3 regions of the Buttiauxella sp. S19-1 genome follow, and region 3 is predicted to be linked to each of the others. Evidence: riboswitches for the same ligand, from Rfam matches in the RefSeq annotation. Region 3 holds a riboswitch; each other region holds the start of a gene.
The links. A riboswitch is a leader RNA that binds a small molecule or an ion and turns the genes downstream of it on or off. The one in region 3 is predicted to bind cobalamin.
Positions count from the first base shown of each region.

Region 1: linked by a shared signal. The riboswitch ahead of btuB (TonB-dependent vitamin B12 receptor BtuB) and the one ahead of MES37_RS16205 (cobyrinate a,c-diamide synthase) in region 3 are both predicted to bind cobalamin.
Region 2: linked by a shared signal. The riboswitch ahead of MES37_RS10970 (cobyrinate a,c-diamide synthase) and the one ahead of MES37_RS16205 (cobyrinate a,c-diamide synthase) in region 3 are both predicted to bind cobalamin.

Region 1 is NZ_JAHWLU010000038.1:670-8,785, forward strand. Features, by position in the region: gene murI (glutamate racemase) at 1-371, opposite strand, end outside; gene btuB (TonB-dependent vitamin B12 receptor BtuB) at 316-2,187, opposite strand; cobalamin riboswitch at 2,257-2,447, opposite strand; gene trmA (tRNA (uridine(54)-C5)-methyltransferase TrmA) at 2,557-3,657, shown strand; gene MES37_RS10730 (YijD family membrane protein) at 3,702-4,058, opposite strand; gene fabR (HTH-type transcriptional repressor FabR) at 4,073-4,717, opposite strand; gene sthA (Si-specific NAD(P)(+) transhydrogenase) at 4,911-6,311, shown strand; gene oxyR (DNA-binding transcriptional regulator OxyR) at 6,285-7,211, opposite strand; gene argH (argininosuccinate lyase) at 7,479-8,116, opposite strand, start outside.
Region 2 is NZ_JAHWLU010000039.1:17,298-25,413, forward strand. Features, by position in the region: gene MES37_RS10960 (FUSC family protein) at 1-580, shown strand, start outside; gene MES37_RS10965 (DUF496 family protein) at 736-1,056, shown strand; cobalamin riboswitch at 1,351-1,530, shown strand; gene MES37_RS10970 (cobyrinate a,c-diamide synthase) at 1,640-3,022, shown strand; gene cbiB (adenosylcobinamide-phosphate synthase CbiB) at 3,019-3,978, shown strand; gene MES37_RS10980 (cobalt-precorrin-8 methylmutase) at 3,988-4,620, shown strand; gene cbiD (cobalt-precorrin-5B (C(1))-methyltransferase CbiD) at 4,617-5,765, shown strand; gene MES37_RS10990 (cobalt-precorrin-7 (C(5))-methyltransferase) at 5,759-6,361, shown strand; gene MES37_RS10995 (decarboxylating cobalt-precorrin-6B (C(15))-methyltransferase) at 6,351-6,920, shown strand; gene MES37_RS11000 (cobalt-precorrin-4 methyltransferase) at 6,913-7,686, shown strand; gene cbiG (cobalt-precorrin 5A hydrolase) at 7,667-8,116, shown strand, end outside.
Region 3 is NZ_JAHWLU010000077.1:1,734-9,849, reverse strand. Features, by position in the region: gene cbiK (sirohydrochlorin cobaltochelatase) at 1-205, opposite strand, end outside; gene MES37_RS16240 (precorrin-3B C(17)-methyltransferase) at 234-959, opposite strand; gene MES37_RS16235 (cobalt-precorrin-4 methyltransferase) at 987-1,760, opposite strand; gene MES37_RS16230 (decarboxylating cobalt-precorrin-6B (C(15))-methyltransferase) at 1,753-2,322, opposite strand; gene cbiE (precorrin-6y C5,15-methyltransferase (decarboxylating) subunit CbiE) at 2,312-2,917, opposite strand; gene cbiD (cobalt-precorrin-5B (C(1))-methyltransferase CbiD) at 2,911-4,047, opposite strand; gene MES37_RS16215 (cobalt-precorrin-8 methylmutase) at 4,047-4,676, opposite strand; gene cbiB (adenosylcobinamide-phosphate synthase CbiB) at 4,687-5,646, opposite strand; gene MES37_RS16205 (cobyrinate a,c-diamide synthase) at 5,643-7,022, opposite strand; cobalamin riboswitch at 7,119-7,293, opposite strand; gene MES37_RS16200 (GHMP family kinase ATP-binding protein) at 7,728-8,116, shown strand, end outside.

The DNA.
Region 1 (8,116 bases), on a different contig from region 3:
AAACGCGCTGCCGGCTTAATAGCAGGAACGACGCCCACCACAGGGAATGCGAATTTCTCACGCAGAGCGGGAAGTGAGACGGTACTTGCCGTATTACAGGCGATGATGGCGAGTGCGAGTGGGTAGCGTTCCTGAACCGCAGTAACAATTTCGACTACGCGTTCAACAATGAACTCTTCGCTTTTCTCGCCGTAGGGGAATGCTACGTTGTCGAAAGCATAAATGTAGTGCAGGTCAGGCAAAAGCTGCCGGACTTCATCATACACAGAAAGCCCACCGACACCGGAGTCAAAAACCAGTACGGTGGGACGTGTATTAGAAGGTATAGCTGCCAGAGAGATAGTATTCCCGTCCTGGGGTTTGATAGCCATAAACCGTCTCGTAATCTTTATCGAACAGGTTGGCGATTCTACCACGAACAGTGAGATGTGAGGTGACCGGATATGAAGCCGCTACATCAACTGTGCTATAACTCGGCAAAATTTGCTGAGTCGGGTTATAAGCAGAGGTGTTGTTGTCGTAGCGTTTGCCGTAATACTGCCACGCTACATCCATATTCACGTTAAACATCACCCAGTCGAGCTGGTACTTAGCCTGGCGCTTAGCGCGGCGAGCCAGCACTTCATCACTCTGGTCATCACGCGGATCCATATACTGCAACGTTAGCTTATGAGTAAAGATGCCAGTATCCACGCTACCGACCCATTCCAGTCCTTTGATAGTCGCAGATTTGATGTTGTCATAAGACCCGTCATAAGTGACCGGGTCGGAGTAGTAGGTAATCAGATTTTCAATCGTGTAGTGATAAGCAGACAAACGCCAGTCCACAGGACCGGTTAATCCTTCAAGCCCAGCTTCCCATTGTTTGGATTCTTCTGGTTTCAGATTTGGATTGGAGTCGATACCAAAGCGCGTGGAGCCATATTGTTGCCCGAGGGAAGGTGCAAGGAAGCCCGTGCCATAAGAAACTGTCGCACGATACCCTTCAACGAATTCCCATCCAGCCGCGGTTTGCCATGTACCGTGCCAACCGAATTGCTCGTCGTGGTCTTCACGACCTGAAGCTTCCAGGGTCACATCGCCAAACTGCTGCTGACCACTCAAGTAGACGCCCGTGTTATCACGGTTATAACTGTCAGACATGACTGTGTCAGAAGAAGTCAGACGCTGTTGCTGCCAATCAATACCTGCGCTGATCGAGCCATTCCCGACAACAAAGTTGTTACCCCACTGGACGTTGCGTTGGGTCATATAGTCGAGCGTCGTACCGTCGTTATAGCGGCCATACACGCTGCTATAGTTATAGTCCTTCACTTTTTGATAGCTCGCTAACAGCTGCGAAGAGTAGATCCCAGAATGGAAACGCAGGCCCGCATCGTAGTTCTGGTTATAGAGTTGATGCTCGTCTGCGCTATACGCCGGAGTATAAGGAGGCGCACCTAAATCGTAATCGCTGTTGTTGGAATAGCCATAAGTACGGAAGAAGCCGTCAAACTCCTCGCTAAACTTATGCTCCAGGCCAGCCCAATAGCTTTTGCTACGGTAACCATCTCTATCGTTATCACCGCTATAAGTAGAATGCGGCTGAACGTTAAAACCCTTAGTGGTTTCGTATGAGCCAGACACTGTCGCTACCGTATCGCCAAAACGCTGGCGCCAGGTACCGTCATATTGCTGATAGCTATCCGAACCCACACCCGCATTGATTTGCGACTTTTCTTCATCGCTCTGCGTGATGATGTTAACCACGCCGCCAATCGCGCCAGAACCGTAAACCGCGGAACGTGGGCCACGAATGTATTCCACGCGCTGCACTAAAGAAATCGGGATTTGGCTGACATCAGAGGAATTGGAAATGCCAGGGCGGGCAAGCGGAATACCATCCACCAGCACCAATACATGGCTGGCGCTGGTGCCACGGACAGACATTGAAGAACTCTGCCCAAGACCACCATACTGAGCAATATCGACGCCAGGTAAACGACGCATGACATCGTTCATCGATTTTGCCTGCCATTGGTCGATCTCTTCCCGGGTCACAATATCAGTTGGCGCCAGAACGGTATTGACGGGTTGCTGAAAACGGTTGGCCGTTACCACCAGAGTATCGTCAGAATTGCTGTCTTGCGCCCAGCCTGAAAAAGCCGTTACGGACAGAGCCGTAAGCAGCGAAAGTTTTTTTACCATCATTTTAATAAGCATCCGCTTTCCAATAAGGATGCCGCAGACATAACCGATAGCACGCGATAGTTATGCAGATTGCGACGTATACCGGCAGGTCTTCGGGCTTGGAGGTGTGTGACTACTGGATGATGACTTCCCGCTTTGTTTAGCAGTGTCTGCACTTGGCGCTCATCCCACCGTTCCTTACCGCTGCGCGTCAGCCCCAGAGTTGCACTGGGTTCCCTTTTAACTCATGTAAAAAGGCCGGAAGCGCTATGCTACGATTTTGTTAATAAGATTGTCCAGACACATCAAAATGCAACAGCACTGGACATCATCAACCTATTCCCTACAATCGCCGCGTAGTTTGACTTTATTAACAGGTAGCAGCTCATGACTCCCGAACATCTCCCAATTGAACAGTACGACGCGCAACTGGCCGAAAAAGTCGCCCGCTTGCAAAGCATGATGGCCCCTTTTGCAGCACCAGCGCCGGAGGTGTTCCGTTCGCCAACCAGCCACTATCGGATGCGTGCTGAATTTCGTATCTGGCATGATGAAGACGACCTGTACCACATCATGTTTGAAAGCCAGACCAAACAACGTATTCGGGTCAACAGCTTCCCGGCAGCTAGTTCGCTGATCAATGCATTGATGCCTGCGATGCTCGACGGCGTGCGTGATATTCCCGCCCTGCGCCACAAACTCTTCCAGATTGATTATCTGACGACGATGAGCAACCAGGCGGTTGTCTCGATGCTTTACCACCGGAAATTGGGTGAAGAGTGGCAGCAACACGCTGAAGCACTGCGCGACAATCTGCGGGCTCAGGGTTTCAATGTTCATTTAATTGGCCGTGCGACCAAAACCAAAATCGAGCTGGATCAGGATTTCATCGATGAGCGTTTGACTGTTGCCGGTAAAGAGATGATTTATCGCCAGGTGGAAAACAGTTTCACGCAACCCAACGCGGCGATGAATGTTCATATGCTGGAATGGGCGCTGGATGCCACGCACGGTTCAAAAGGCGACCTGCTGGAACTGTATTGCGGTAACGGTAACTTCTCGCTGGCACTGGCTCGCAACTTTAATCGCGTGCTGGCAACTGAAATCGCCAAGCCGTCTGTTGCTGCCGCGCAATACAATATTGAAGCGAATGAAATTGAAAACGTGCAAATCATTCGTATGGCCGCGGAAGATTTTACCCAGGCGATGAATGGCGTGCGCGAGTTTAACCGCCTGAAAGGTATCGACCTGAAAAGCTACCAGTGCGAAACCATTTTCGTCGATCCACCACGCAGTGGTCTGGATGCTGACACCGTGAAAATGGTGCAGGCGTATCCGCGCATCCTTTATATCTCCTGCAACCCGCAAACCCTTTGCGAGAACCTGGAAACATTAAGCGAAACCCATAACGTGTCACGGCTGGCGCTATTTGACCAATTCCCGTACACGCACCATATGGAATGCGGTGTGTGGCTAACACGCAAATAGCAAAACGGACGCCTCGGCGTCCGTTTTTGTTTTAGAGCAGGCTGCTATTCCGTCACCTGGGATTTACGAGCGCGGATTTTAATACCAATCCAGAACAACAATGCGACCGAAAGTACCGCTGGCAAGAAGTTGGAACCAATAGCTGGATATTCAGCGCGTACAACTGCGCTATACAGCAACACGCCCAACACGAAACAAGCCGCTGCGATACTTGGCAAACCCACCGGCATCGTGCGGTTTTGGTAGCGTTGATGCAAACAGTACACCGTCAGCACCAGCGCGATAATTGGAAAAATGGAAAACGGCACAACCGAGCTGAACACTGCGGCAAACGTTCCGTTGATCGCAAGGCCTGCAATAAACGCTAACCCGAGCGTACCTCTATCTTGTAACTGTTTCATTGCCCTTCCTTCATTCACTCTTCAGATATTTGAGCCAATGCCATTTTTTCTTGCTCCCGGCGATACCAGTAATACGCACCTTTGGAAATCATGCGCAACTGAAGTACCAGACGCTCTTCAAGCTGACGACGCTGATCGGCATCGACGTCTAACGCTTCGGCACCAGCACTAAAAACAATCGTCACCATCGCTTCTGCCTGCGCTTCAGTAAAGCTGCGCGACATACGATTTTCGAGTTCCAGATAATCAGCAAGTTCCGCAATAAAGTGCTGAATTTCACGCGCGACGGCGGCACGAAATGCGGCTGACGTTCCAGAACGCTCACGTAAAAGCAAACGGAACGCGTTGGGATTATTACCGATAAATTCCATAAATGTTGAGACGGAGGTACGAATTACGCTTCCTCCTTTGGCAATTCTTTGGCGGGCCTGGCGCATTAACTGGCGCAGCATCAGTCCACTCTCGTCGACCATTGTCAGCCCAAGCTCATCAACGTCACGGAAATGGCGATAAAACGATGTTGGCGCAATACCAGCCTCACGGGCGACCTCGCGCAAACTCAGGCTGGCAAAACTTCGTTCAGCACTTAACTGGCTAAACGCGGCTTCTACCAGAGAACGCCTGGTTTTTTCTTTTTGTTGCGCTCTTACACCCATCATGTTGCCTGAATCCCTTAAATCGAGCCCGCACTATACCAGAGAATAACTTAACTGCTTTTATACAGGATTGTGAATGATTGTTTACGCGACCATCCTCGCGTTACGCAGTAAAAAGCACAACGACAATTGGGTTATCCCGGCGTTGATGTTACCATCGTGTTGCTTTTATGTATAAGAACAGGTAAGCCTTACCATGTCACACACCTACGATTATGACGCAATAGTAATTGGTTCCGGTCCTGGCGGCGAAGGCGCTGCAATGGGGCTGGTGAAACTTGGAGCAAGGGTAGCTGTCGTCGAGCGCTACCATAATGTGGGTGGCGGTTGTACCCACTGGGGAACCATCCCCTCGAAAGCCCTCCGCCACGCCGTCAGCCGCATTATCGAATTTAATCAAAACCCTTTATACAGCGACCACACCCATCTTCTCCGTTCTTCCTTCGCCGACATTCTTAATCACGCTGACAGCGTTATTAACCAACAAACTCGCATGCGCCAAAGCTTCTATGAACGCAACCGTTGCGAGATGCTGCAGGGCGATGCACGTTTTGTAGATGAACACACCATCTCGCTGGAATGCCACGATGGCTCGGTAGAAATGATCACCGCCGATAAATTTATTATCGCCTGTGGTTCACGCCCTTATCGTCCACCAGAAGTCGATTTCAGCCACCCACGCGTGTACGACAGCGATTCCATTCTTAACCTGCACCACGAACCACGCCACGTCATTATTTATGGTGCTGGGGTAATTGGTTGCGAGTATGCGTCGATTTTCCGTGGCATGAACGTTAAGGTTGATTTGATTAACACCCGCGATCGCCTGCTGGCGTTTCTCGATCAAGAGATGTCCGATTCGCTCTCTTATCACTTCTGGAATAGCGGTGTCGTTATTCGCCACAACGAAGAGTTCGAGAAAATCGAAGGTGTGGAAGATGGTGTGATTGTCTCGTTGAAATCAGGCAAAAAAGTGAAAGCTGACTGCCTGCTTTATGCCAACGGACGCACCGGTAATACCGATTCATTGTCACTGGAAAATGTCGGGCTGGAAGCGGATGGCCGTGGTCTGTTGAAGGTCAACAGCATGTACCAGACTGCACAGCCGCATATTTATGCCGTTGGCGATGTGATTGGTTATCCAAGCCTGGCATCTGCGGCCTACGATCAGGGGCGAATTGCCGCGCAAGCGATGGTCAAAGGCGAAGCGACTGCTCATCTGATTGAAGATATTCCGACCGGTATTTATACCATTCCGGAAATCAGCTCCGTCGGCAAAACCGAACAGCAATTGACCTCGATGAAAGTGCCGTACGAAGTAGGACGGGCTCAGTTCAAGCACCTGGCTCGTGCACAAATTGTTGGCATGAACGTGGGTACGCTAAAAATTCTCTTCCATCGCGAGACAAAAGAGATTTTAGGTATTCACTGCTTCGGTGAGCGCGCGGCTGAAATTATTCACATCGGCCAGGCGATTATGGAGCAGAAAGGTGGCGGCAACACGATTGAGTACTTTGTTAACACCACCTTCAACTACCCGACTATGGCGGAAGCCTATCGGGTTGCGGCACTAAACGGCTTGAACCGCTTGTTTTAACGCTGGCTCAAAATGGCCATCCATGTGTGTACGGATGGCCTCTGCGAGTTGCTCATAGCGACCACGCAGCGGAGAACCCGGACGATAAACCAGGCCGATAGTCCGGCGCGGTTCTGGTTTATAACATGGCAGATAGACGACACCATCACGGCAACGCTCATTCGGCACGGCCAGCGCAGGTAATAATGTAATTCCACTGCCTGCCGCAACCATGTTACGCAGCGTTTCAAGGCTAGTTGCACGGAAATGCGTATCTTCGTCTGCACCCGCTTCAAAACAGAAACCCAGCGCCTGATCGCGCAGGCAATGCCCGTCTTCCAGCATCAGCAGCTTTTCACCCGCTAAATCAGACAACGGGACGCGATCGCGCTCGGCCCATGGGTGATCCTGATAAATCGCCAGCATCATCGGCTCGTCGAATAACGGTACTTCAATAAACGCTTCGCTCTCTTTCACCAAAGCCAGAATCGCACAATCAAGCTTGCCGCTATCAAGCTGCGCAAGCAGTTGATGGGTTTGCGCTTCGTGAAGATACATTTCTAGTTTGGGGAAAGTTTTATGCAGCATCGGGATAATCTGCGGCAGCAGATAAGGCCCAACGGTTGGGATCAAACCAATGTGTAGCGGCCCGGACATCGCTTCGCCTTGTTGGCTCGCCATCTCTTTCAGGACTTTAACTTCGCGCAGCACAGTACGCGCCTGATCCACCAGCAGTAAACCTGCCTGAGTGAACAATACTTTTCGGCTAGTGCGCTCAAGCAACATTACGCCGAGCTCATCTTCAAGTTTACGAATCTGGCCGCTCAGCGTTGGCTGACTGACGTGGCAGGCATCCGCTGCCCGGCGAAAGTGACGATGTTCAGATAACGCCACCAGGTATTCAAGATCACGAATATTCATTCTCTATCCTCCGGCGCCATGATAGACCATGGCGATAGAAATCATAGCAACGAACGATTATCCCTATCAACCATTGATGTTCAATAATAGCCATCAACAGCACAAACCATCTACGACTCTGGAATGTGTTGTGAGAACTCAGTTCTCCGAATGACCTACTGAAGCCAACGTGAATCATTTAGCGGACATTATGTCCGCTCTTTTTTTATCCCTTATAAACAAACAAGCCCGGCACAAGGCCAGGCTCTTCTTATCTTGCAGATAACGTTAAACCAGACGCTGTTTCGCGTCGACAATCGCCTGTGCTACCTGTTTCGGAGACACGCCGCCTTTGGCTGAACGTTTATCCAGGCAAGATTGCAAAGACAGAATCGGGTAAACATCGTCACCAATCGTCGCACTGAATTTTTGCAAATCGGCGAGCGACAAAGCTTCCAGCGCCTTGCCCTGACGAATCGCTTCCACTACGGCCTCACCCACAATGTGGTGCGCTTCACGGAAAGGAACCCCTTTCGCGACCAGGTAATCAGCCAGTTCAGTTGCGTTGGCATAACCCTGCTCGGCAGCTTCTTTACAACGCGGGCGCTTCACCTGAATGCCATCCAGAACCAACACGGACATATGCAGGCAATCGAGCCAGGTATCAAGCGCGTCGAACAAGCCCTCTTTGTCTTCCTGCATGTCTTTGTTGTACGCCAGCGGCAGACCTTTCAGGGTCATCATCATGCCAGTCAGCGCGCCCTGCACACGGCCACATTTGCCACGAATAAGCTCCAGCGCATCTGGGTTTTTCTTCTGCGGCATCAGGGAAGAACCTGATGTCACGCGGTCAGATAACTCAACAAAGCCCGCTTCACCCGTGTTGAAGAAAATCAGGTCTTCAGCAAAACGCGATAAGTGAACCA
Region 2 (8,116 bases), on a different contig from region 3:
CATTTATCCACAGCGCGCCTTTATCCACTGGCGCATACAAATGGCGAACTTCGTCACCGCCTTTGGTCGGGTTTACAACGCGGGCTTCTCACCTAATTTATTAGAGCGCCCAAGGCTTGAAAAACACTTACACAAAGTGTTGAGTGATGTCGTAAGAATGCGTGCACTCATCGGGCCAAGCAGCAAAGAAACGCATATTCAAAAGTCTATCTTCGAGGCAATACAAACCGTCAGCCGCAATCTGGTGTGCACTCTTGAGTTGCAGGTCAACGCTTACTGGGCATCAAGGGAAAGCCACTTCCTGATGATCAACGCACACACGCTGCGCGAAACGCAACAAATGACCCAGGGCACGCTTGCCGCCATCGCACTGGCCTTGCACGATGGCAACCCGTCGACGATTTCAGCGAACAATGAAAAGCTGACTGAAATCGTCAGCGAGTTGCGCGAGCTCATACAAAATGGCCAAAATGGGAAACTTCAGGAAACGCCTATTCATGGTTACGTCTGGCTGAGTCTGGAACTTGCTCGTCAACTAGAATTGCTGTCGCAGTTGATCTGTCGCGCGTTACGCAAATAATTGCTCAGCCTGGTGTGAATTGCTGGTTTCGATTCAGCAGCAATTGAGGTTAAGATAGCGAAACAATGAATTATCAGCGGCTGCCGCTACCATTAAGGTTATCTTATGGCGGCTGTCTTAACGAATCCGAGTATGAAATTAGCAGGGGTATAAAAATGGAACCAATCAAACCATCTTTCCAGGACGTGCTTGAGTTCGTGCGTCTGTTCCGTCGCAAAAACAAACTGCAGCGTGAAATCCAGGACGTACAGAAAAAGATCCGCGATAACTCAAAACGTGTTCTGCTGCTTGATAACCTGAGCGACTACATCAAACCGGGTATGAGCATTGAAGCTATTCAAGGCATCATCGCCAGCATGAAAACCGACTATGAAGACCGTGTTGATGACTACATCATCAAAAACGCTGAACTGTCTAAAGAGCGTCGTGAAATTTCCAAAAAACTGAAAGTAATGGGCGAAATCAAGGCCGATTAATTAGCTGTCGTAGGGTGGATAAGCGAAAGCGTCATCCACCGTTTGCGCCAGTGTTGTCGGATGGCGCTTCGCTTAGCTGACCTACGCAGAGTTTTTCCAACAGTTTTACCAACCGCCGCCAGGCGGTTTTTTTTATCCCCAGTTTCTGGGGGGCAGATACGCGTCAGCGACATTTACCGTAAAGATTAAAAAATCAGTAAAAATTGTCATAGCGCAACTCTCGAAATCTATTAGCTTTTACACTGTGTCTGCTTTTAAATATTTAAGAGTGTGATGCTTTGAAGGTCACGCTCGCAATAACTGACTCGTTTATGCCACGCGATTAACCAAAATAGTCCGTGGCTGGGAAGGGGGTGACAATCCCCCGCAGCCCCCGCTGCTGTGATGCCGACGAACCCGCAAAACCACTGATCTAATGATTGGGAAGGGCGGGCGAGAGAGACGCTAAGCCAGAAGACCGACTTGTCATCCTTATTCTCAACAACTCCTTCGGTGGGAAGTCAGTTGTCATCAGATGCGTGCAGCCTCAGGGTGCGCGTACGTGCTGACATCCGTGCTTTGCCGAAACAGTGATAAGGCAACCATGGCAGCGGCAGCAAAACACGCATTCGTCATTGCAGGCACCAGCAGCGGCTGTGGTAAAACCACCGTCACGCTCGGGCTGCTCCGCGCCTTCATGCAACGCAACCTTCGCGTTCAACCCTTCAAAATTGGCCCCGACTACCTCGACAGCGGTTGGCACAGTGCAGTAAGCGGCATTGCCTCGCGCAATCTCGATGCTTTCATGTTGCCCACTTCCACGCTAAATGGTTTGTTCGCTAAACAAATGCAGCACGCAGATGTCGCCGTCATCGAAGGGGTGATGGGGTTGTACGACGGCTACGGCACCGACCCCAACTATTGCAGCAGCGCCGCGATGGCAAAACAGCTCGGTTGCCCGGTGATATTGCTGGTCGACGGCAAAGCGGTGTCTACCTCCATTGCCGCCACTGTCATGGGCTTCCAGCGCTTTGACCCAACGCTAAACATCGCAGGCGTTATCCTCAATCGCGTCAACAGCGACAGCCACTACCAGTTACTTGCTGATGCCATCACCCGTTACTGCGGCTTGCCCGTCTTAGGGCGCTTGCCGGTGATGGCCGATGTCGAGTTACCGTCGCGCCACCTCGGCCTGGTTCCGGCACAAGAACACTCCCCGCAAGATGAACGCTGGCAGCGCCTGGCGCAGCAAATTGAAGAAACCGTTAACCTCGACCATCTTCTGGCGTTATCTCGCCTTAATACCCTGCCTCAGGGTGTTGCGCCCGCCATTGCCGATGCCGCACTGGCCGACGGGCTAACACTCGCCCTTGCTGAAGACGAAGCTTTCAACTTCTACTATCCCGATAACCTCGAAATGCTCGAGCACGCCGGGGTGAAAATCCAGCGCTTCAGCCCGCTGCATGACGCAAAAATCCCTGACTGCCAGATGATTTGGCTTGGCGGTGGTTACCCCGAAGTCCATGTGGCAAAACTCGCCGCGAACAGTCGCATGCGCGAATCCCTGCAAGCTGCCCATCAACAGCACATTCCGCTGTATGCCGAATGTGGCGGCTTAATGTATTTGGGCGAAACGCTGACTGACAGCGAAGGCGAAACCCACGCGATGTGCGGCGTGTTGCCAGGCCATAGCCAGATGGGCCAACGCCTGACACGTTTTGGCTATTGCGAGGCCACCGCTGTGCAAAACACCTTGCTGGCGAAAAAAGGCGAAACCTTGCGTGGCCACGAATTTCATTACTCCGATTTCAACGGCCCGTTGCCCGCAGCGTTGGATTGCTGCAAATGGCGTGATGGTGTCGCCGTTTCCCGCTGGCAGGGAGGCGTTCAGCAGCAGGCGACTTTTGCCAGCTACCTGCATGTCCATTTCGCTCAACGCGCGAATTTGCTCACCCCCTGGCTAACGCTTGCGAGGAATCACCTATGACATTGCTTGCCTGGGCTGTGGCCTGGCTGCTGGATTACTGGTTTGGCGACCCGCCGCACTGGCCTCATCCGGTGCGCTGGATAGGCAATCTAATCACCGTAACCCAACGCATTATTCGCCAATTCTGCAAAAGTGACCGCGCGCTGAAAATCGGTGGTGGCGTGCTGTGGCTGGTGGTAGTCGGCGCCACATGGGGCGTGAGCTGGGGCGTGTTGTATCTCGCCAATCTGCTGCATCCGTGGCTCGGGTGGTTAGTCGAAGTGTGGATGATTTACACCGTACTTGCCGCACGTTGCCTGAGCGATGCCGCACTCGACGTTTACCGCGCCCTCAAACATGGAACCCTTGCCGAAAGCCGCGAAAAATTGTCGTGGATTGTTGGGCGCGACACCTCGCAACTTGAGCGCCCGCAAATCACTCGCGCGGTGGTAGAAACCGTGGCTGAAAACAGTGTCGATGGCGTGATTGCTCCGCTGTTTTTCCTGTTGTTAGGCGGCGCACCGCTGGCGATGGCCTACAAAGCAGTCAACACGCTGGACTCGATGGTGGGGTACAAAACTGAAAAATACCGTGCCATTGGTTATGTCAGCGCCCGGCTCGATGACCTTGCCAATTATTTTCCTGCTCGCCTGAGCTGGCTGCTACTGACCATCGCCGCTTTTTGCTTACGGGCTAATCCCCGTCAGGCTCTGCGCATTGGCTGGCGCGATCGCTATCAACACAGCAGCCCAAACTGTGCCTGGTCTGAAGCCACGGTTGCAGGCGCACTAGGGATCAGGCTCGGCGGGCCGAACACCTATTTTGGCGAGCGGGTAGAAAAACCGTGGATGGGCGATGAGCAGCGCGGCGTCGCCATCGACGACATTACCCGCACTATTCAACTGATGATGCTGGCTTCCCTGTTGGCTTTACTGCTCTTTGCCGCCATGCGCGCGCTCGTGCTCGGCATCGCTTAAGGACACCCGATGAACTACCTGCAACAACCGCAGCTTATTGAACAACACAGCTTTGAAATCATTAGCGAAATAATTGCTGCTGAGCACCCAGCGTATCGTTTTAACGATGCGACCGAGGAAGCGATAATCAAACGGGTTATCCACACCACCGCCGATTTCGAGTGGCTGGATATTCTGTGGTTTTCGCCGGATGTCATTGCACAACTGACAAACAGTTTGCAGCGCGGCTGCACCTTGTACACCGACACCACCATGGCGCTCTCAGGCATTAATAAAACCCTGTTGGCCGAGTTTGGTTGCAGTTGCCGCTGTTATATCAGCGACCCACGCGTGGTGGCTCATGCCAAAGAACAGGGCGTGACCCGCTCGATGGCGGCAGTGGATCTTGCCTTAGAGGAACAGGGCGAAAAGATCTTCGTCTTCGGCAACGCGCCTACCGCACTGTTTCGCTTGCTGGAAAAAGGCGCGCAACCGGCGGCGGTAATCGGCGTACCAGTCGGTTTTGTCGGGGCGGAAGAATCCAAAGAAGCGCTGGTGGAAAGCGGCTTACCAGCGATTGCGGCGCGTGGGCGCAAAGGCGGCAGCAACGTTGCGGCGGCGATTGTCAATGCGCTGCTTTATCGCCTGCGGGAGGCTCAGTGAGCGAACAACCTGCCGATTGCGTCTGGCATAAAGGTAAAGCGTATCGCAAAGGGTACACCACCGGTTCTTGCGCTACGGCGGCGGCAAAAGTCGCTGCATTAATGGTGCTGCGCCAGCACGTCATTGACCAGGTTTCAATCGTGACACCGTCTGGCGTCACGCTACACCTCAACGTTGAAATGCCCGTCATCGAAGGCCTACAGGCGACGGCGGCTATCCGCAAAGACGGCGGCGATGATGTCGACGCCACCCACGGCATGCTGATATTTGCCCGCGTGCAGCTCAACGACAGCGGCACTATCACCCTGCGCGGCGGCACCGGTATTGGCGTGGTCACACGCAAAGGTATCGGCTTGCCTATTGGCGAATCAGCAATCAACCGCACGCCGCGCCAGACAATTGACGCGGCGGTGCGTGAAGTGATTGGCCCTGAGCGCGGTGCGGAAATTGAAATTTTTGCCCCGGAAGGCGAGGCGCGCGCGCAGAAAACCTATAACCATCGCCTCGGGATTTTGGGCGGCATTTCAATCATCGGCACCACTGGCATTGTGATGCCGATGTCTGAAGAGAGCTGGAAGCGTTCGCTGGCGTTAGAGCTGGAAATGAAACGCGCAGCCGGGCTGGATAAAGTGATTCTGGTGCCGGGCAACCACGGCGAACGCTTTGTGCGTGAACAACTGCAACTGGATGGTGAATGCGTGGTGACGATGAGTAACTTTGTCGGCTACATGATTCAGGAAGCGGTGCGCCTCGAATATCGCCATATCGTGCTGATTGGCCACCCCGGCAAACTGGTGAAAGTCGCCGCCGGAATTTTCCACACCCACAGCCACATCGCCGACGGGCGCATGGAAACGCTGGTCGCTCACCTCGCGTTAATGGGCGCGCCGTTTGCGTTACTCGAAGCCGTCAGCCAGTGCGACACCACCGAAGCGGCGCTCGAAATCATTACGGAACAGGGCTGGCAAAGGGTGTTTGAACGCCTGGCAATGCGTATCTGTGAGCGCGTTGCCGAGATGCTGCGTTTTACCCAATCCCCGCCAAAATGTGACGCCATTTTGTTCTCGTTCGAAAACCAGGTGTTAGGCAGCAGCCGTCCGGTCGCAGAGATTGCCGGGGAATTAGCGGGAGAAAAGCGATGCTAACCGTGGTCGGAATTGGGCCTGGTGCCACGGAATACCTCACTTTGCAGGCGCACGCTGCAATTAATGAAGCGCAGATTCTGGTCGGTGGTGCACGTCAGTTGGCGCTGTTTGCTGATATCGGCGCTGAAACCCGTCTGCTGGATAGCGATCTTGACGGCTTAATTTCTTGGCTCCGCGAGCGCCTGGATAAGCGTGTCGTGGTGCTGGCCTCGGGCGATCCGCTGGTTTACGGCATCGGCAAACGGCTGGCGGCGAATTTCCCGCCCGAACAGCTACGCATTATGCCAGGCATTAGCTCTATCCAATATCTATGTGCCAAAGCGGCGGTTGATATGAACGACTTATGGATAACCAGCAGCCACGGGCGTGAACCTGATTTCAATGCCATTGCGGCGCACCAAAAAGTGGCAATGGTGACGGACCAAATCATCGATCCTTACGCCATCGCCCAGGCCATGCTGATGCGTGGCCTGAACCCGACGCTCATTATTGGCGAGAACCTGTCGTCAGCGGATGAACGAATCCATCGCTTGCCAGCCAGTGATGTGGCGCAAAGCTACGCGATGAACGTAGTGGTGATCCTCAATGAAAGATGAACTTTTTTTACGCGGTGCCCGCGTGCCGATGACCAAAGAAGTGGTGCGTACTCAGGCGCTGGATCGCCTGCAATTACAGCACGCCACGCACTTGATCGACATCGGCGCTGGCACCGGCAGCGTGTCGCTGGAAGCGGCAATACGCTACCCACAATTGCAAGTTAGCGCGATTGAACGCAACCCCGATGCACTGGCGTTAATGGCGGAAAACCGCCAGCTCTTTAACTGCCCGAACGTTGAAATCATCAGCGGCTACGCGCCAGTTGAGTTGAATGTGATGGCCGATGCGGTGTTTATCGGCGGCAGCGGCGGGCAATTAACCGAGCTTATCGACTGGTCGCTGGCCCATTTGCATCCTGCCGGGCGGCTGGTGATGACCTTTATTCTGCTGGAAAACTTAACCTGCGCCTTAGCGCATCTCGAGCAGTGCGCTGTGAGCGAAGTTGACTGTCTGCAATTGCAGGTCGCGCAATTCACCAGACTTGGCAGCGGGCACTACTTCAAACCGAACAACCCCACGTATTTGATTTCTTGCCTCAAGGAAGGAAGCCATGACTGAACAATTTGATACCCGCAAAGTGTGGTTTGTTGGTGCGGGGCCAGGCGACAAAGAACTGATCACCCTGAAAGGCTACCGCGTTTTGCAACAAGCGGAAGTGGTGATTTACGCCGGATCGCTGATTAACCCTGAACTGCTCGACTACTGTCCGCCAGGCGCGCAATGCCATGACAGCGCCGCACTCAATCTTGAAGAAATCATTGAACTGATGGAGAACGGCGTAAACGCGGGCAAGCTGGTGGTACGCCTGCAAACCGGCGATCTCTCGCTGTACGGCTCGATTCGTGAGCAGGGCGAAATGCTGACTGAGCGTGGAATTGGCTATGTTTCCGTGCCGGGTGTGAGCGCATTTCTGGGGGCTGCCGCGCAACTTGGCGTGGAATACACCGTGCCGGAAGTCTCGCAAAGTTTGATTATCACGCGCATTGAAGGCCGCACGCCGATGCCTGCGCTCGAACAGTTAGAAGCATTCGCACAGCACCAAACTTCGATGGCGATTTTCCTTTCTGTGCAGCGCATTAACCGCGTGGCAGAGCGCCTGATTGAAGGGGGTTACCCTGCGGATACGCCAGTCGCGGTGGTCTACAAAGCGACCTGGCCCGACTGCCAGGTGTTACGCGGCACCCTGACCACCATCACCGAACAAGTGCGTGAAGCAGGAATTCGCAAAACCGCGCTGATCATGGTCGGGGCATTCCTCGGCGAGGAGTACCACTACTCGAAACTTTATGACGCAGGGTTCAGCCATGAATACCGCAAAGCCTGAGTCGATGGCGCTGTTTTGTCTCACCCCTGGCGGCGTGGCGTTAGCCGAACGGTTGCGCGCGACCCATCCACTGACCTGTTTCACCAGTGAAAAACTGCTGCAACCGGGGTTTATCCCGTTCGGCGGCAGCTTCGCGCAAACCGTGCAACAGGCATTTAGTCAATATTCGGCGCTGGTATTTATCGCCGCTACGGGAATCGTCGTGCGGGTGATTGCACCGCTGGTGAATGACAAGCTGCACGACCCGGCGGTGGTGGTGATGGATGAACGCGGCGAGCATGTGATCAGCCTGCTTTCCGGCCATCTTGGCGGCGCGAATCAACTCACGCGCCAGCTCGCCGCCACCCTGGGGGCCGATCCGGTCATTACCACCGCCACCGATGTTAACCAACTGGCGGCACTCGATACGCTGGCGGCAGCGCTTGACGCC
Region 3 (8,116 bases):
GCTTGCGCAGCGCCTGCAACGGCGTATCGATATGAATGCCATCACGCTGTTTTAACTTGCGGATGATCATCCCTGAGGTGTAGGCACGGAACAGGCAGCGATCAGGGCAACTGGCAGCCAGGTCGCGTTCACACGCCACAATATTTTTCTCACCGGTGTCGTGATGGCTGGTGCCAAAACTCACCACCAGAAGCGCTTTTTTCATGGTTTAATCCTTTTGTTTCAGCCAGGCGTCACAACGTGTAACCACGCGGGGTGATCATCAGCCCTTGCTCGATATAGGTTGCGTGGTTGCCGACAATCACCAGACTGGTCATGTCCACTGGTTCAAAATCCATCTCGCCGAGTGTGGTGAGCCATTTCTGTTGTTTTTTGCGCCCGGCTGACTTCACCACGCCTACTGGCGTCTGGGCGCTTTTGCTACCGGAAAGCAGTTCAAAAGCCCGAGCCAGATGCCCTTCGCGGCCACGGCTGCGCGGGTTATAGAAGCAGATGACAAAATCGGCTTCGCCCGCGGCGATGATGCGTTTTTCAATCACCGCCCACGGTGTCAGCAGATCACTGAGGCTGATGTGGCAAAAATCGTGCATCAACGGCGCGCCAAGCAAAGATGCGGCGGCGATGCTCGCTGTCATGCCGGGAATCAACCGCACTTCCACATCCAGTTTCTGTTTGCTGACCAGCTCAAGCACCAGCCCAGCCATGCCGTAAATACCGGCATCGCCGCTGCTAATCAGCGCCACGTTGCGCCCGCTTTGCGCCAGCTCAATCGCCGCCTGACAGCGTTCAATTTCCTTGCACATCCCTGTTTTGATCACTTGCTTGTCGCCGGTGAACGCCTTCACCAGATGAGTGTAAGTTTTATAACCCACCACGATTTCAGCAGCCTGCAACGCCTCTACGGCTTCGAGGGTCATCATGGCCTGCGAGCCAGGGCCAATCCCAATTACGGTTAACATCAGTGTGAAACTCCCAGTGTGATTAACTCAGGCTTTGCGGTATTCATGGCTGAAATCCGCGGCATACAGGCGTGAATAGTGAAACTCTTCGCCGAGGAATGCGCCGACCAGAATCAGCGCGGTTTTGCGGATCCCCGCGTCACGGACTTTGTCGCCAATATCCGCGAGGGTGCCGCGTACGGTCATGCTTTCCGGCCAGGTCGCTTTATAGATAACCGCCACTGGCGTCGAAGCCGGATAGCCGCCTTCAATCAGCCGTTCGGCGACGCGGTGGATGCGTTGCACGGAGAGGTAAATCGCCATTGATGTCTGGTGGCTGGCGAACAGTTCAATCTGCTCGAGCGGCGGCACAGGCGTGCGCCCTTCCAGGCGCGTGATAATCAGGCTTTGCGAAACCTCAGGCACCGTGTATTCAACACCCAGCTCCGCCGCAGCCCCCAGGAAAGCACTGACACCCGGCACCACTTGCCACGGGATACCGCGACGGGCGAGGACTTCGCCTTGTTCGCGCACTGAGCCATAGAGCGACACATCGCCGGTTTGCAGGCGCACCACCGTTTTACCGGCCTTAATCCCTTCTTCCATCAGGTCGATAATTTGCGTCAGATGCAGTTGCGCACTGTCGTGGCACTGCGCCTCTTTCGGGCAATAGTCCAGCAGCTCAGTGTTGATAAGCGAACCGGCGTAAATCACCACCTGCGCCTCTTGCAGCAAGCGGTAGCCTTTGAGCGTAATCAGTTCGCGGTCACCTGGCCCGGCACCCACAAACCAAACGCTGCGGGGATCAAAAGTCTTAGCCATGATTCTTTTCCTTCTGGCAGGAAATCATAAAAGTGGGGTTATTGGGTTTGAAGTAATGCCCGCATCCCAGTGCGGTTAACTCGGAAATCTGTAGTTGCAGGCAATCAAAATCGTGCATGCCGCGGGAGGAAAGATGATCCAGTGCGGTGGTGAGGTTCTCCTGAAGGATAAACGTCAGCACCAGCCGCCCTTGCGGGTTGAGCTGCTCCAGCGCCCAGTCAATTAACTCCGTCAAGTTGCCGCCACTGCCGCCGATGAAAATCGCCTCGGCTTTTTCCCCCAGCATCACCGGAGCTTCACCGGCGATAATCTCGATATTGCAGCAATCAAAATGGCGACGGTTTTCCGCCAGCAGCGTCAGTGCATCGGGGTTTCGTTCAATGGCCGTCACCCGCAGTTCAGGGTGGCTGAGCGCTGCTTCAATCGAGACACTGCCCGTGCCTGCACCAACATCAATAAAATGGCGGGCCTGATGCAACGCAAGCCTGGCGAGCGCCACGGTGCGCACCACTTCCTTGGTCATCGGGACTTTTGCCCCGCGTAAAAACAGTTCATCTTTCATTGAGGATCACCAGGACATTCATGTCGTACTGTGCAGTGACATCACAGGCGCGTAGCCAGTGGATGCGTTCGTTTTCCATTGCCAGGTTTTCACCGATAACCAGCCTGCGTTGCCCGGCGCCTCTGGCGACCAGCTCAGCGGCGATTTCTCGCGGGCCACACAATTTATCGGTCACCATCGCCACTTTGGGCTGGCGGACCAGGACTTCGAAATCGACCGTTCTGCCGTGGCTGCTGGTTAACCAGATGTCATTCATATCGATGCCGGTTTTCGCGCAAAGATATTGCGCCGCGCTGATCCCCGGGATCACCTTCAGGCGATCGACTCCAAAGTGCGCAACCATTCGCGTACCAATGCCATAAAACAGCGGATCGCCAGATGCCAGCACCACCACGCGGCGCGCGGTCTGGCATTCAATCCAGCTCAGTAAAGCGGCGATGTCGGCATCAAGTTGGCGCGTTTCACCGCAAAAATCGGGGAACTGCGCCAGATGGCGTTTCCCGCCAATCAGAATTTCAGCTTCGGCAACCGCCTGGCGGGCAGCGGGCGTCATCAGTTGCACGCCCGCAGGCCCCATTCCAACCACCGTCAGCATTGCAAATCCTCCGCTATCTCCTGCAACGGGCGGTTACTACCCAACAGTTGGTTATCAAAAGAAAACATCACGGCATCGCAAACGGGAGGCTGGCTGGTAAAACGCAGCGTCTGGGCAACCCGCAGACAAATACGTTCGGCAAGATGGTGATAGATGCGCTGGAAACCCCAGGCGTCAATGTGCTCTTGCGCCGCTTCGGTGGTGTCGCATTCGCTGACGGCAGCCAGCAATTCGTAAGGCGCGTGGAGCAATGCCAGATGGGCGACCAGTATTTCCATGCGCGCGTCGGCAATATGGCTGTGGGTATGGAATATTCCGGCGGCGACCTTAATCAGCTTCCCCGGATGCCCGACCAGCACGATCTGACGGAAGCCCAGGCGCACCGCTTCCGAAATCATGTAACCAACAAAGTTGCTCATGGTGACGATGGACTGGCTGTCCACGCCAAGCTGTTCGCGTACGAAACGTTCGCCATGATTGCCAGGCACCATCACGATGCGCTCCAGACCCGCTGCGCGTTTCAGCTCCAGTTCCAGCGCCAGAGAACGCTTCCAGCTCTCTTCCGACATCGGCGTCACAATGCCTGTGGTGCCAATAATCGAGATACCGCCGATGACGCCAAGGCGCGAGTTATAGGTTTTTTGCGCCCGTAGCTCCCCTTCAGGGGCGAAGATTTCCACCTGCGCACCACGCGACGGGCCAATCACTTCACGTACCGCAGATTCAATGGTCTGGCGTGGCGTGCGGTTGATCGCGGCACTGCCGACGGGCAAGCCAATGCCTTTGCGGGTGACTTTGCCTACCCCTTCGCCGCCATGAAGGGTTATCTCGCCGGAATCGTTCAGCGCGACTCTGGCAAAAATCAACATGCCGTGGGTGGCGTCAATATCATCACCGCCGTCTTTACGGATAGCGGCGATCGCTTGCTGCCCTTCGATTTGTGGCGATTCAACATTCAGGCACAGCGTCACGCCGGAAGGCGTGGTAATAGAAACCTGATGAATCAGGTGCTGGCGTAATACCATCAGCGCCGCGACTTTTGCCGCCGCCGTTGCGCAGGAGCCGGTGGTATAGCCTTTGCGTAACGCTTTTCCGTTATGCCACACCGGTGCCTCGAAGGATTCGCTCATCACGCCTCCCGCAGGTGATACAGCACGGCGTTGACGATGGCGGCGGCGACATTACTACCGCCCTTACGCCCGCGTGCAGCAATGGCCGGAAGGTCGCTGGCAATCAGCGCATCTTTCGACTCTTCGGCGCCGACGAACCCGACAGGAACGCCAACCACAGCACGCACCGGAGTCGCCTTTTCCAGCAAGCGGAACAGTGCGGTTGGCGCGTTACCAAAGACAAAGATCTTTTCGCCTTCTTCTTGCATCGCCAGATCAACCGCCGCCATAGAGCGCGTGATCGCCAGTTCTTTCGCCTGGTGGACAACGTGGGGATGGCTGATATAGCAACGGCACTCGCCACCGAAACTGGCTAACAGCGTTTTATTGATCCCGGAAAGCGCCATCGTGGTGTCAGTGTAAATCGTGCAGCCGCTGCGCAACGCGGCGCACAAGTTGTCCAGCGCATGTTCGGAAAACCATAAAATATCCAACCAGTCGAAATCGGCGGTGGTATGGATAACCCGTTTAATCACCGCCTCGTGCAGCTCGCTGGCAAAACGGTATTCTGGCCGGGTTTCCCGGACAATCTCGTCGATAATGACGAAGCTTTTGGCTTCAATCGCTTGTGGTTGTTGTATGTAATTCATCATATTGCCCTCAGACCGCTCCAGACCAGATAACCCGCGCCAGCGCAAACAACAGCAGCGCCAGCGTGGAAGCCACCCACATCAATTGAATCGTTGCTGAAATATCGCCAACGGCTATCTCGCGGGAAGCCTCTCCGAGCCAGGGTTTGTCCATCCGTTGCCCGAAGTATTCATTTGGCCCGCCGAGACGAATACCTAACGCCCCTGCCACCGTAGCCTCCGACCAACCGCAGTTGGGGCTGCTGTGGTTGTAGCGATCGCGCCAGCCAATACGCAGCGCGTCGATGGCATTGTTGCGGCACATCCACGCGGCAGCGCTCAGCAATAACCAACTGATACGCGCCGGAATGAAGTTGGCGAGGTCGTCCATTCGCGCACTAACCATGCCGATTGCACGGTATTTTGGGTGTTTGTAGCCGACCATCGAATCCAGCGTGTTGACGGCTTTGTAGGCCATCGCCAGTGGCGCGCCGCCGAGCAGTAAAAAGAACAGTGGTGCTATCACGCCGTCCACGGTGTTCTCCGCAACGGTTTCCACTACCGCGCGATTGATTTGCGGCATTTGCAATTGGGAAGTGTCGCGCCCGACAATCCAGGCGAGTTTTTTGCGGCTTTCCTCGAGATTGCCCTCACTTAACGGCAGCTCCACGTCACGCGCGGCGTCATCGAGGCTGCGGGCAGCAAGCACCGTGAAAATCATCCACACTTCGACAATCCAGCCCAACCAGGGGTGAATGGCATTGGCAAAATGCAGCAGCCCCCACGCTACGCCGAAGGTGGTGCCAACCACGCAGAGCCACATCAAACCACCGCCGATGGACAAGGCCGCTTCGCTACGGCAGTAACGCCGGACGATACGTTGTGCCAACGCGGTCAGTGCGCCAATCCAGCGCACCGGATGCGGCCAGTGGTGAGGGTCGCCCAGCAGACGATCCAGAATCCACGCCACCGCCCAGGCCAGGAGTGTCATTTCGCTCTCCTGGCTGCACTTATCCAGCGATTAAGCAGCGTGGGACGCTGGGCAAAATGAATATGCAGATAGCTGGCGAAGGTATTTCCCACCTGCCAGCCACCCGACCACGCCTGCAAAACTGCGCCGTCGCGGGTTTTGCTGCACGCCATCACCGCAGGGATTTGCGGCGTAAATTCAGAATAATGAAACTCGTGACCACGCAGCGTTTCGCCTGTGTCAGCCAGCAAGGTGGGCGCCAGCGCCCGGCTTTCGCAGTAGCCAAAGCGGGTTAATTTTTTGCCCATCACGCTATGGCCGGGAATAGCGCCGACCATCGGATAAGTCGCGCCGTGGCTGTCTTGTAGCGAACTGCCGAGGTACATCAAGCCGCCGCATTCGCCATAAATCGCCGCGCCTCGTTGGTGGGCTGCGAGGATTTGAGCGCGCATGGTGTGGTTCGCGGACAGCTTTTCGGCGTAGAGTTCCGGATAGCCACCGCCGAGCCAAATCATCTGGCATTCCGGTAACTGGCTGTCATGCAGCGGGCTGAAGCGCACGATGCGCACGCCAGCACGCTCAAGAAGAGAAATGTTATCGGGGTAATAGAAGTTGAACGCCTCGTCATCGGCCAGCGCCAGCGTTAACCCTGCTCCGCTGCCGGCGACTGGCAGTTCAGGCCACGCCCCTGAAGGGAGCGCATCACAGACGCTGAGTGCCAGCAACTGGTCGATATCCAGCGTTTTTTCAAGCTGGCTGGCGAAGTCTGCCCAGGGTTGTGAATTGACGACCGACTCGCGTGCGGTGACCAGCCCCAAATGCCTTTCCGGTAACGAAACCCCTTCAACACGGGGAACGTAGCCCAACACCGGCACGCCGCAGTAGCGTTCAATAGCGCTTTTCAACAACTGATAATGGCTTTCGCTATTCACGCGGTTGACGATCACGCCCGCCAGCTTTAATGCGGGGTCAAAATGTTGAAACCCCATGACCGTCGCGGCAATCGACGTCGAAACAGCTTTCCCATCGACCAGCAGAATCACCGGGCAGTTCAGTTGCTTCGCCATCCCTGCGGTGCTGCAATAATCAGGACTGATGCCGTAGCCATCAAACAGCCCCATCACGCCTTCAATCACCGCCACATCCGCATGCTGCATACGTTCGGCAAACAGCGCATTTAACGTGGCAACCGGCAGCATAAAACGGTCAAGGTTCAGGGAGGCAGTCCCGGTCACGGCGCTATGCCAGCCAGTATCAAGATAGTCAGGGCCAACTTTGCAGGGTTGTACGCGCAATCCGCGCTGTGTGAGGAGGCTAAGCAAACCCAGCGTAACCGTGGTTTTGCCACATCCGCTGGAAGTGCCTGCAACAATGAATGTCCTTTTCCTGGCTGCCATACCCCAATCCTGTTCTGGGCGGTACGGGTGCCAGGATGTGCGTTGACCCAGTCTTGCGACTCGACGCTTCTGAGCAACCCACTTCCCACCGAAGTTGTTGTTTTTAGCTAACAGACTGGTCTTCTGGCTTAGCGTCACTCTCACCCGTCCTTCCCAATCTTGCGATCAGTGGTATCACGGGTTCGTCAGCATCACAGCAGCGGGGGCTGCGGGGGATTTAAACCCCCTTCCCAACCACACAATGTGGTGTATCTATTAGCATTGCAGTTAACCGCGTATGCCGTAAATTCACTGTTGCGCATACGTGGAAACATAATTTAAGAATTCTGTTGAATATCGCCAAATAAAAACTCGACACAGGTTATAGCGCCTAAGCAATTAAATTATTGCGCTACGACAATTTATCAGACCAATTAAATTTGCTTACTTTGACACGCACCACAATTAATTACCTTTTCGTAAAGCAATAACAAAACCTCACTTTTAAATGAAATAACCCCTTACACCAAATAGACAAATAAGTTCATGAAAATAAATCATATTAATATGAAAATAAATCAAAGCCATATTATTAGCGCGCAGATATAACATCTTTATTCTTTTTACCGCCATGGCTGATTAAGCTATATTGTGGAAAATCAATAAATCCTATAAAGCGCCATGTCACTATCGCGCAGATATAATTGAGTGAAAAAGGTGGTCAATGTGGCAGTAGCTCAGTGTCCTGCATCCTGTGGCGAGCTTATCCAGGGGTGGATTGTTGGCGGCGAAAAGCTGGTGTCGTGTCCGGTGGACTGGTACAGCACCGTTGAAGTCACCACTGGCGCTCCGCTAGCAAGCGAACTTCCTCTGTCGCGCGCAATGGTGAAACAGCTGCTGGCGCACTGGCAATATCCCGCAGAGTTGAGCCGTGAAATACGCATTGAGCGCCACTCGACGATTCCGCTCGCCAAGGGAATGGCCAGTAGCACCGCAGATATCGCCGCCACGGCGCTCGCTACCGCGAGTTATTTAGGCCGTGAACTCAGTGAACAGACACTAGCGGCGCAGTGTGTTGCACTCGAACCCACCGACAGCACTATTTTTCGCAGCCT